DNA from 2 places in the Streptomyces sp. NPDC057877 genome. Region 2 is predicted to be linked to the other one. Evidence: predicted binding sites of a transcription regulator. Region 2 holds the regulator's gene; the other holds the start of a gene.
What was found. The regulator HspR, encoded in region 2, represses chaperone genes until heat shock. The targets are predictions, from matches to a motif close to TTGAGNNNNNNNNNCTCAA.
Positions count from the first base shown of each region.

Region 1: a site for HspR is predicted at 2,725-2,743, ahead of dnaK (molecular chaperone DnaK). Genes of this name have one in related genera too.

Region 1 is NZ_JBHVMS010000002.1:343,321-349,094, forward strand. Features, by position in the region: gene ACFVQG_RS05465 (OsmC family protein) at 25-453, shown strand; gene ACFVQG_RS05470 (hypothetical protein) at 554-1,936, shown strand; gene ACFVQG_RS05475 (glycerophosphodiester phosphodiesterase family protein) at 1,942-2,691, shown strand; gene dnaK (molecular chaperone DnaK) at 2,796-4,658, shown strand; gene ACFVQG_RS05485 (nitrate reductase molybdenum cofactor assembly chaperone) at 4,735-5,217, opposite strand; gene ACFVQG_RS05490 (helix-turn-helix domain-containing protein) at 5,323-5,774, opposite strand, start outside.
Region 2 is NZ_JBHVMS010000003.1:269,264-275,037, reverse strand. Features, by position in the region: gene dnaK (molecular chaperone DnaK) at 1-935, shown strand, start outside; gene grpE (nucleotide exchange factor GrpE) at 932-1,579, shown strand; gene dnaJ (molecular chaperone DnaJ) at 1,616-2,791, shown strand; gene ACFVQG_RS09020 (heat shock protein transcriptional repressor HspR) at 2,797-3,246, shown strand; gene ACFVQG_RS09015 (PA14 domain-containing protein) at 3,311-5,035, opposite strand; gene ACFVQG_RS09010 (sugar ABC transporter substrate-binding protein) at 5,352-5,774, shown strand, end outside.

The sequences.
Region 1 (5,774 bases), on a different contig from region 2:
CACCGGCTTGCGAAAGGAAGAACCGTGGCCACCACGCGCTCCGCACACACCGTCTGGGAAGGCAATCTCCTCGAGGGCAACGGAGTCGTCACCTTCGACTCCTCCGGCGCCATCGGCGACCAGCCCGTCACGTGGGCGTCGCGCGCCCAGGACGCCAACGGCAAGACCAGCCCCGAGGAACTGATCGCCGCCGCCCACTCCAGCTGCTTCTCCATGGCGTTCTCCAACATCCTCACCAAGGGCGGCAACCCGCCCACCAAGCTGGTCACCTCGGCCGACGTCGACTTCCAGCCGGGCGAGGGCATCACCGGCATCCACCTCACCGTCGAGGGCACGGTGCCCGGCATGGAGAGCGAGGCGTTCCTCGCCGCCGCCGAGGACGCCAAGGTCAACTGCCCGGTCAGCCAGGCCCTGAAGGCCGTACCGATCACGCTCTCCGCGAAGCTGGTCTGACCTCCCCGCCGAACCCCGCCCCGCGCGAGGGCGGGGTTCGGCCGGAGCAGGGGCCGGGTATCCAAGCCGGGTGAGCGACCGGTGGGGAAGGGATGGTGCGATGCTGCCGGACGCGGTCGGCGACGCGGCGCTGCTCGACTCCGCCACCCGCGCGCACACCAGGATCGTGCTGCTGTTCAGCCTCGCGGGCCGGATCGACCCCGGGCACGGCACGCGGACCCGCCCGGACAGCCTCGTCGACGGCTACGACTTCGGCCGGTTCGCGCCGCACCTGCTGACCAGCGAGGCGGTGCTGCCCGTACCGGTGCTGTCCGAGCACCCGGCGCCCGCCGCCCTGGCACTGCCGGGCGGTGACGCGCACCCGGCCCTCGCCGCCGTGCGGATCCTCCTCGTCACCACCCCGCGCGGGGACGCCACCCTCCTGCTGGACTGCGAGTTCACCGACCGCACCGAGCCCGCCGCGCTCGCCGCGTGGCTCGCGGCCACCTGCTTCGACCGGGAGCGGATCACCCTGCACGACCGGCCGCTGCTGACCGTGCTGGGCGAACGGCTCGCCCTGCCCGAGCCCCTGGCCTTCGGCCAGAACGTCCACCAGCTCGTCTTCCCCGGTGGCCCGCTCCTCGACGGCCTGCTCACGGCCGCCCGCGGCGGCGACCCGCAGCGGCTGGCCGGACCCCTGGGCGAGATCATCTACCGCGGCAGACTGCGCGCCGCCACGGCCCCGCCGCCCAACCTGCACCACCACGGCGTGACCCTGTCCGCGCACGGCCGCGGCGTCTCCGTCCAGGCGGGCTGGGCCCCGCACGTCGAGAACGGTCTGATGCTGGTCGCCCTCGGCCTGGTCTCCGCGCTGGCCGCCCTGCAGCGCACCCGGCTGGCCGCCTTCGCCATGATGCGGGCCAACGAACAGGCACCGGTCGACTCACCCACCGAGGTCCGCGCCCTCATCTCCCGGCTGTCGGCCGGGGTCAACGAACTCCAGCTCGACCTCGCCTTCGGCGTGGAGGCCTACGTCGACAGCCTCCTCGTACCGGAGATGCTCATGGAGGGCTTCCAGACCTCCCTGGGCGACGCCCTCGGCATCCGCGCCTGCCTGGACAACTCCGCCCGCATGGTGGAGCGGCTGACCTCCGTCATCAACGCCCGCTCCGCCGCCCTCGACGCCGCCCTCGCCGAACGCGACGAACGCCGCGACCGCACCGTCTCCGCGCTGGTCGCCGCGGCCACCTTGATCGCCCTGCCGCCGACGCTGCTGCTGGCGTTCTTCGGCGTCAACGGCACCGACGTCGACGAGGGGCGCTCCATCCTCGACCTGGAGGCCTACGGACCGGCCTACGCGCTCGCCTGGCTGCCCTTCGTGGCGCTGGCGGCCGTCGGCTATGCGCTGCTGCGCCGCGCGGGCCGCCGCTCCGGCGCCCTGCTCACCCCGCCCGACGAGGCCCGCCTGCCGGTGCCCGGGCCCCGCCCGCCCTCCGGGAGCTGACCGCCGTGCCGCCCGGCCCCGCCGTCTCCGCCCACCGCGGCGGCTCCGAGCGCTTCGGCGCCGCCACCTGGCAGGCGTACGAGGACGCGGTCGCCTCCGGCGCGGAGTACGTCGAGTTCGACATCCGCCGGACCTCCGACGGCGTCCTCGTCGTCCACCACGACCCCCGGGTACGGCACACCGGGCCGCTCCTGTCCGAGATCACCCACGCCGAGCTGAGCGCCCGCGCGGGATACCCGGTGCCGGTCGTCGACGAGGTCATGTCGCTGATCGCCGGGAAGCTGGCCGGGCACCTCGACCTGAAGGAGACCGGCTACGAGCGGGAGGTGATCGACCGCGCGGTCACCCTGCTCGGCGCCGACGGCTTGGTGGCCACCACCCTGGAGGACCGCTCCGTCGCCGAGATCACCCGGGCCTTCCCCGAGGTGCGCACCGTCCTGTCCCTGGGCCGCGACCGCAAGGAGATCGCCGCCTCCCGGCTGACCGCGACCCGGCTGAGCGAACTGTTCCCGCTGCGCCGGGTGCGCGCCTGCGGCGCCCACGGGGTCGCCGTGCACCAGCGCCTGGCCCGCGCCAACGTGCTGCGCGAGGCCGCCCGGCACCGCCTGTACACCATGGTGTGGACCGTCAACGACGACACCGCCCTGCGCACCTTCCTCGCCGACCCCCGCGTGGACGTCCTGGTCACCGACCGCCCCCGGCACGCCGTCGCCCTGCGCCGCGACACCCGCGCCGACCGGGGTACTCCGCTGTAGAGGACGTGGCCCCCGGGTAGCCCATACGCGCCATTGACAAGAGGCCACTCAAGTTTTGTGCTGGAGGGAGTGGCGGACACTCCCTGACGCGGAAGGGGACTGCGATGGGACGCGCGGTCGGTATCGATCTGGGGACCACCAACTCGGTGGTCGCCGTCCTGGAGGGCGGCGAGCCCACCGTCGTCGCCAACGCGGAGGGCGCGAGGACCACACCCTCGGTCGTGGCCTTCGCCAAGAACGGCGAGGTCCTGGTCGGCGAGGTCGCCAAGCGGCAGGCCGTGACCAACGTCGAACGCACCGCCCGCTCCGTGAAGCGGTACATGGGCGACGCGCACTGGCGCTTCCCCGACCAGGGCTCCGTCGACGGGACCCGCTTCCGCGCCCAGGAACTGTCCGCGCGGGTCCTGCAGAAGCTCAAGCGGGACGCCGAGTCCTATCTCGGCGAGGACGTCACCGACGCGGTGATCACCGTCCCCGCCTACTTCGACGACGCCCAGCGCCAGGCCACCAAGGAGGCCGGGGAGATCGCGGGCCTGAAGGTGCTGCGGATCATCAACGAACCGACCGCCGCCGCCCTCGCCTACGGCCTCGACCGCGGCGAGGAGCAGACCGTCCTCGTCTTCGACCTCGGCGGCGGCACCTTCGACGTCTCCCTCCTGGAGATCGGCGAGGGCGTCATCGAGGTCAAGGCCACCAACGGCGACACCCACCTCGGCGGCGACGACTGGGACCAGCGGATCGTCGACCACCTCGTGAAGAAGTTCAAGGGGCAGTACGGCATCGACCTCGCGGGCGACAAGATGGCGGTGCAGCGGCTGCGCGAGGGCGCCGAGAAGGCCAAGATCGAGCTGTCCTCGTCCTCGGAGTCCTCGATCAACCTGCCCTACATCACCGCCTCCGCCGAGGGCCCCCTCCACCTGGAGGAGAAGCTCACCCGCGCCCAGTTCCAGGAACTCACCGCCGACCTCCTCGACCGCTGCAAGACCCCCTTCCACCAGGCCGTCAAGGACGCCGGGATCAAGCTCGCCGCGATCGACCACGTCATCCTCGTCGGCGGCTCCACCCGGATGCCCGCGGTCACCGAACTGGTCCGCGAGCTGACCGGCAAGGACCCGCACAAGGGCGTCAACCCCGACGAGGTCGTGGCGGTCGGCGCGGCGCTCCAGGCCGGTGTCATCCGCGGCGACGTGAAGGACGTACTCCTCCTCGACGTCACCCCGCTGTCCCTCGGCATCGAGACCAAGGGCGGCATCATGACCAAGCTCATCGAGCGCAACACCACGATCCCGACCCGGCGTTCGGAGATCTTCACCACCGCCGCCGACAACCAGCCCTCCGTCGGCATCCAGGTCTACCAGGGCGAACGCGAGATCGCCGCGTACAACAAGAAGCTCGGCACCTTCGACCTCACCGGCCTGCCGCCCGCGCCGCGCGGCATCCCGCAGATCGAGGTCGCGTTCGACATCGACGCCAACGGGATCATGCACGTCTCCGCCAAGGACCTGGCCACCGGCCGCGAACAGAAGATGACCGTCACCGGCGGCTCCGCCCTCCCCAAGGACGACATCGACCGCATGATGCGGGAGGCGGAGCAGTACGCCGAGGAGGACCGCAGGCGCCGGGAGTCCGCCGAGACCCGCAACCAGGCCGAGCAACTCGTCTACCAGACCGAACGGTTCGTCACCGAGAACGGCGACCGCATCCCCGCGGAGACCCGCACCGAGGTCGACTCCGCCGTCACGGAACTGAAGGGACTGCTCGAGCAGAACGCCGAGACCGCCGCCCTGCGCACCGGCGTCGAGAAACTCGCCGCCGTCAGCCAGAAGATGGGCCAGGCCATGTACGCCCAGGCGGAGCAGCCGACGGCGGGCTCCGCCCAGGAGCAGGGCACGCCGCAGGACGAGGAGGGCGTGGTGGACGCGGAGATCGTCGACGAGGAACGCGACCAGAAGGGCGGCGCGGCCTGAGGCGCGGGCGGGCGCGGCCCACCCGGGGGCGCGGGGAACCGCGTGACCAGCCACCACGCACCCGCGGACGGAAGGCTCAGCGTGGCTGCGGCACCGGGTCCGTCAGGTCGCCCGGATGGGCGGGCGGCAGTGTCGCGCACACGGCGTCCAGGACACAGGCGTACGGCGTCCCGAACCCGGCCAGGCGCGCCCGCAGTTCCTCCAGCGCGTCCCGGTGCCCGGTCAGCGGATCGGTGTTGCCCGTGCGCGCGGCGAACTCCAGCACCGCGGGCAGGAAGTCCGGCCGCTCCTCACCGGTGCACTCAAGACCGTGCGCCCGGTACAGGTCGGACAGCCGCGCCGGAGCGGCCCCGCCCCGCCCGAGGTAGAGGCCCTGCGCCCCGAACACCCGCACGTACTCCTCCGCCAGCTCACCCGGCGGCGTGACCGCCGCGTGGTCGGCGAACTCCCGCACCTGCGGAGCGGCCTCCCGCAGCAGCGGCAGCCGGGCCAGGAAGTCGTCGTCCGGGTAGGTCAGACAGAGCGCCGCCGCCTGGTACAGCACCTCGAATCCGGGCATCAGGCTCGCCTCCTGCCGGTCGGTCCCGCGCACTCCCTCGCCCGCCCGTCCCTTAGAACCTAGGCGGCGACGCGCCGACGCACCCGCCGACCGCACCCGTACGGGTCACACGCTCCCGCGGTACTCCCGCAGCAGCTGCTTGGTGCGCGCCACCGACGCCGCGTGCGCCGACATGTGGTCCAGCACCTCCAGGTGCCCGGACACCTCGGCACGCGAGTCGAGGTACAGCGCGCCGGTCAGGTACTCGGTGAAGACCATGTCCGGCAGCTCCGGCTGGCCGAACCTGAACAGCGAGAACGGCGCGTACGTCCCCGGATGCGGGCCGTGCCGGAACTCCGCGATCTGCAAGGTCACCAGGTCGCTCTCGGTGGCCTCCAGCAGCCGGTCCACCTGGTCGCGCATCACCTCGGGCTTGGTGCTCACCGGACGCCGCAGCACCGTCTCGTCCATGATCACCCACAGGTGGGGCGGATCCGGGCGCTTCCACAGCTCCTGCCGGGTCAGCCGCAGCTTCACATGCCGTTCGATGGTGTCCGGCCCGGACTGCCCTATCGTCC
Region 2 (5,774 bases):
ACCACGTCGTCCTGGTCGGTGGCTCCACCCGGATGCCCGCCGTCGCCGAACTGGTCAAGGAACTGACCGGCGGCAAGGAGGCCAACAAGGGCGTCAACCCGGACGAGGTCGTCGCCATCGGCGCCTCGCTCCAGGCCGGTGTCCTCAAGGGCGAGGTCAAGGACGTCCTGCTGCTCGACGTCACCCCGCTGTCCCTCGGCATCGAGACCAAGGGCGGCATCATGACCAAGCTGATCGAGCGGAACACCACGATCCCGACCAAGCGGTCCGAGATCTTCACCACCGCCGAGGACAACCAGCCCTCCGTGCAGATCCAGGTCTACCAGGGCGAGCGCGAGATCGCGGCGTACAACAAGAAGCTCGGGATGTTCGAGCTGACCGGTCTGCCCCCGGCGCCCCGCGGCGTCCCGCAGATCGAGGTCTCCTTCGACATCGACGCCAACGGCATCATGCACGTCACGGCGAAGGACCTCGGCACCGGCAAGGAGCAGAAGATGACCGTCACCGGCGGCTCCTCGCTGCCGAAGGACGAGGTCGACCGGATGCGCCAGGAGGCCGAGAAGTACGCCGAGGAGGACCACGCCCGCCGCGAGGCCGCCGAGTCCCGCAACCAGGGCGAGCAGCTCGTCTACCAGACCGAGAAGTTCCTCAAGGACAACGAGGACAAGGTCCCCGGTGACGTCAAGACCGAGGTCGAGGCCGCCGTCGCCGAGCTGAAGGAGAAGCTCAAGGGCGAGGACACCGCCGAGATCCGCACCGCCACCGAGAAGGTCGCGGCCGTCTCCCAGAAGCTCGGCCAGGCCATGTACGCCGACGCGCAGGGCGCGCAGGCGGCGGGCGGCCCCGAGGGTGCCACGGCCGGTGGCGCCAAGGCCGATGACGACGTGGTGGACGCCGAGATCGTCGACGACGAGCGGAAGGACGGTGCCGCGTGACGGAGGAGACCCCGGGCTTCGAAGAAAAGCCCGACGTCCCCTCCGGCGCCGCCCCCGACGACGCCGAGCCGAAGGCCGCCTCCGAGGAGGGGGCGGCCCCGGCCGGGGACGCCACCAGCCAGGACCCCGGTCTGCTGGCCCAGCTGGACCAGGTGCGCACCGCGCTCGGTGAGCGCACCGCGGACCTCCAGCGGCTCCAGGCCGAGTACCAGAACTACCGCCGCCGGGTCGAGCGCGACCGCATCGCGGTCAAGGAGATCGCCATCGCGAACCTCCTGACCGAGCTGCTGCCCGTGCTCGACGACATCGGCCGCGCCCGGGAACACGGCGAACTCGTCGGCGGCTTCAAGTCCGTCGCCGAGTCGCTGGAGACCGTGGCCGCCAAGATGGGCCTCCAGCAGTTCGGCAAGGAGGGCGAGCCCTTCGACCCGACGGTCCACGAGGCGCTGATGCACAGCTACGCGCCGGACGTCACCGAGACGACGTGCGTGGCGATTCTCCAGCCCGGGTATCGCATCGGCGAGCGCACCATCCGCCCCGCGCGGGTGGCCGTCGCCGAGCCGCAGCCGGGCGCGCAGACCGTCAAGGCCGAGGAGAGTCCTGAAGGCGACGACAAGGAGAGCGGTGGCCCGGAAGAGGGCTGAGCTTGACCGGATGACACGGAAGGAGGGACGTCGGGGATGAGCACCAAGGACTTCATCGAGAAGGACTACTACAAGGTCCTCGGCGTCCCCAAGGACGCCACCGAGGCCGAGATCAAGAAGGCGTACCGGAAGCTCGCCCGCGAGTTCCACCCGGACGCCAACAAGGGCAACGCCAAGGCGGAGGAGCGGTTCAAGGAGATCTCCGAGGCGAACGACGTCCTCGGGGACCCCAAGAAGCGCAAGGAGTACGACGAGGCGCGCACCCTGTTCGGCAACGGCGGCTTCCGCCCGGGGCCGGGCGCGGGTGGCGGATCGTTCAACTTCGACCTCGGTGACCTCTTCGGGGGCGGTGGCACCCAGCAGAGCGGCGGCTTCGGCGGCGGCATCGGCGATGTCTTCGGCGGGCTGTTCAACCGGGGCGGCGCGGGCGCGGGCACGCGGACCCAGCCGCGCCGGGGCCAGGACATCGAGTCCGAGGTCACGCTGAGCTTCAACGAGGCGATCGAGGGCGCGACGGTCCCGCTGCGGATGTCGTCGCAGTCCCCCTGCAAGGCCTGCTCCGGCACCGGCGACAAGAACGGCACGCCGCGCGTGTGCCCGACCTGCGTCGGCACCGGGCAGGTCGCGCGTGGCTCGGGCGGCGGCTTCTCGCTGACCGACCCGTGCCCGGACTGCAAGGGGCGCGGGCTGATCGCGGAGGACGCCTGCGAGGTGTGCAAGGGCTCCGGCCGCGCCAAGTCCTCGCGGACCATGCAGGTGCGCATCCCGGCCGGGGTCAGCGACGGCCAGCGGATCCGGCTGCGCGGCAAGGGCGCGCCCGGTGAGCGGGGCGGCCCCGCGGGCGACCTCTATGTGGTCGTGCACGTCAAGGAGCACCCCGTCTTCGGCCGCAAGGGCGACAACCTCACCGTCACCGTCCCCGTGACCTTCGCGGAGGCGGCGCTCGGCGGGGAGGTGCGGGTGCCCACCCTGGGCGGGCCCCCGGTCACCCTGAAGCTGCCGCCGGGCACGCCCAACGGCCGCACCATGCGGGCGCGCGGCAAGGGCGCGGTCCGCAAGGACGGCACCCGAGGGGACCTGCTGGTCACCGTCGAGGTGAGTGTGCCGACGGATCTGACGGGGAAGGCTCGTGACGCGCTGGAGGCGTATCGCGAGGCGACCGCGGGTGAGGATCCGCGGGCGGAGCTGTTCCAGGCGGCGAAGGGAGCTTGACGAAGATGGACGGCCGTCGACGCAACCCGTATGAACTGACCGAGGAAACCCCGGTCTACGTCATCTCGGTGGCGGCCCAGCTCTCCGGCCTGCACCCGCAGACGCTGCGCCAGTACGACCGCCTGGGCCTGGTCTCCCCCGACCGCACCGCCGGGCGGGGCCGCCGCTACTCCGCCCGGGACATCGAGCTGCTCCGCCAGGTGCAGCAGCTCTCCCAGGACGAGGGCATCAACCTCGCCGGCATCAAGCGCATCATCGAACTGGAGAACCAGGTCGCCGCGCTGCAGTCCCGCGTCGCGGAACTGGAAGCGGCCCTGGACGGCGCGGCTGCCACCATGCGCCAGCGCGAGGCCGCGGTGCACGCGTCGTACCGCCGCGATCTGGTGCCGTACCAGGAGGTGCAGCAGACCAGCGCGTTGGTGGTGTGGCGACCGAAGCGCCAGCAGCCGGACTGACGGCCACGGCCACGCGAGGGGCCCTGGGGTTCGTACGAGCCCCAGGGCCCCTTCGTGTGTCGGCTCAGGGCGTCGTGACCGCCCAGCCGTCCGCGGGGAGCGTCTCGGTGCCGTCCGCGGTCACGGCCGTCACCCAGTAGTAGGACGTGGTCCCGCGCGGGACGCCGGTGTCGAAGTAGGTGAAGGCACCGGCCCCCAGTTCGGCGATCCGCTGGTAGGCCGAGGCCGCGGGGTCCCACCGGTAGACCCGGAACGCCCGCGCCGGGTTGTCGCTCGGCTCCTCACCCGCGCCGAGTCCGCTCCACGCCAGCCAGTTGCCCTCGTCGCCCTCCGCCTCGCTCACCATGAGCCACAGCGGAGACCCCTCCGGCGTCGCCACGCTCGGCGTCATGTCGAGTTCGGTCGCGTTGACGATCTGCGCCTCCCCGGTCCGCTTGAAGGAGGAGTTCCCGGAGTCGTCCACCGCGTCGACGATGAAGCAGGACTCCTCGCCGTCCGGGAGGGCGGCGTAGGCGTACGAGGTGGTGTCGGCCGACACGTACTCACCGGGGTAGAGGGAGCACACCTGCTCCTCCTCGTCGCCGAGCAGCTCACCGCGGCGAACGACGTAACGGAAGAGGTCGGCGGCGGGGTTGGCGTCCCAGCTCACCTGGAAGCCGTACTCGGTCGGGGTGACGGTGACGCCGGTGACGGCGGGCGGCGGGGTGAAGTCCCGGCGCTCGCCGCTGACGGCCTCGCTCCGCGCCGACTCGTTCCCGGCCGCGTCGAGGGCGGTGACCCGGTAGTGGTAGGTGGTGCCGCCGACGGCCGTGGTGTCCACGTACGAGGTCTCAGCGGTCGTACCGACCCGGGTGTACGTCCCGTACGCGCTGGTGGCCCGGTAGACCCGGTACGACGCCGCGCCGTCGACCGCGCTCCAGCCGACCCACAGCCCGTCGGACTCGGAGGACGTGCGCGGCGTGCCGGGCACGCCGGGCGGTGTCCTGTCGACGGACGTCACGCCCTGGTCGGCGCTGCCCGCCGACGAGTTGCCCGCCTTGTCGTAGGCGCGGACCTCGTAGTAGTACGTGTCGCCGGTCGCGGGCACGGAGGTGTCCGTGTACGACGTCGCCGTGGTCGTCGCCAGCGGCGTGCCGAAGGAGGTGCCCTTCAGGCGTCGGTAGACCCGGTAGCCCGCGAGGTCCATTTCCCTGTTCTTCGACCAGGTGAACTTGGCCTTGTTCGTGGCCGGGTCGTAGGTGACCGCCGCCCCGGTCGGTGTCAGGGGCCGCACCGTGTCGACGGTCGCGGAGGTGCGGGGGGCGTAGGTGAACGTGACGTTCGCCGTGCCGGTCCAGTTGGCGAAGTCGATGCGGAGGGTGTGCTTTCCGGAAGGGACGGTGACGTTGACGGTCTTCTTGACGGTCGACGAGACGTTCTTCCAGAGGTTCACCTCGCGCACGCCGTCGAGGTAGACGCGGATGCCGTCCTGGGCGGAGGCGGTGAAGGTGAAGGGGCCGCCGGAGCCGAAGTCGCGGGTGACGGTCCAGCGGACGCCGAAGTAGTTCTTCGGCAGGCCACTGGCGGGCGCACCGGTGCCCCAGTTCTGGCTGATGACGCTGTCGCAGTCCGTTTTCTTCGGAGTGCCGGAGAACGTGGTGTTCGCGTAGAACTGCCGCTTGAAGACGGGCGAGGCGCAACTCGTCGCCGCCGCGGCGGGCGTGGCCACGGCGCTGAGCAGCGTGCCCGCGGTGGCGAGCACGACCGCGCCCGAGGCGGCGGCGGTCGCGCTTCGTCTGGCTGGGTTCATTCGGTCCTCTGATCGGGAGATGCGGGGCGGGGGCCACCGCGATCTTTCCGACTGACGAGGAATGGAATTGGTTGTGCGGGTATCGGACCGTGCCTCAAGTCCCCTTGTGGGCACCCGAAATCCTTCTGCGTGAAGGGCTGGTGATCAGTCCGCGAGGGTGATTCCGCTCTGTCTCCACACAAGAAGCGGAACGTGATGTTGTCATCTCGTTAAGTGATTCACCTTGACGCTGGGGGTCGCCGCCGCGTTGGCTTTTTAGTCACCTGGGTAGCAAGGTTGCACCCACGTCCGGAAGACACCAGAAGTGAGCCCCCGCATGCGTCGTATCGCCATATCCGTCGCTTTGTCCTCATTGACCCTCTCGTTGGCCGGTTGCGGTGTGCTGGGCGCGGCCGAGGAGGGCGGCGACGCCAGTCCGACGAAGGGCGACGACATCACGGTGGGCCTGCTGCTCCCGGAGACGGCGAACTCCCGCTACGAGAAGTTCGACTACCCCATCATCAAGGAGCGCATCGCCGCGCTCACCAGCAAGCGCGGCAAGGTCGACTACGCCAACGCCGAGGCCAACGCGGACAAGCAGGCCGCGCAGATGCAGCGGATGATCGACGACCAGGTCGACGTCATCCTGCTGGACGCCGTCGACTCGCACGGCATCGCGGACACCGTGCAGCAGGCCAAGGACGCCGGGATCCCGGTCATCGCCTACGACCGGCTCGCCGAGGGCCCGATCGACGCCTAC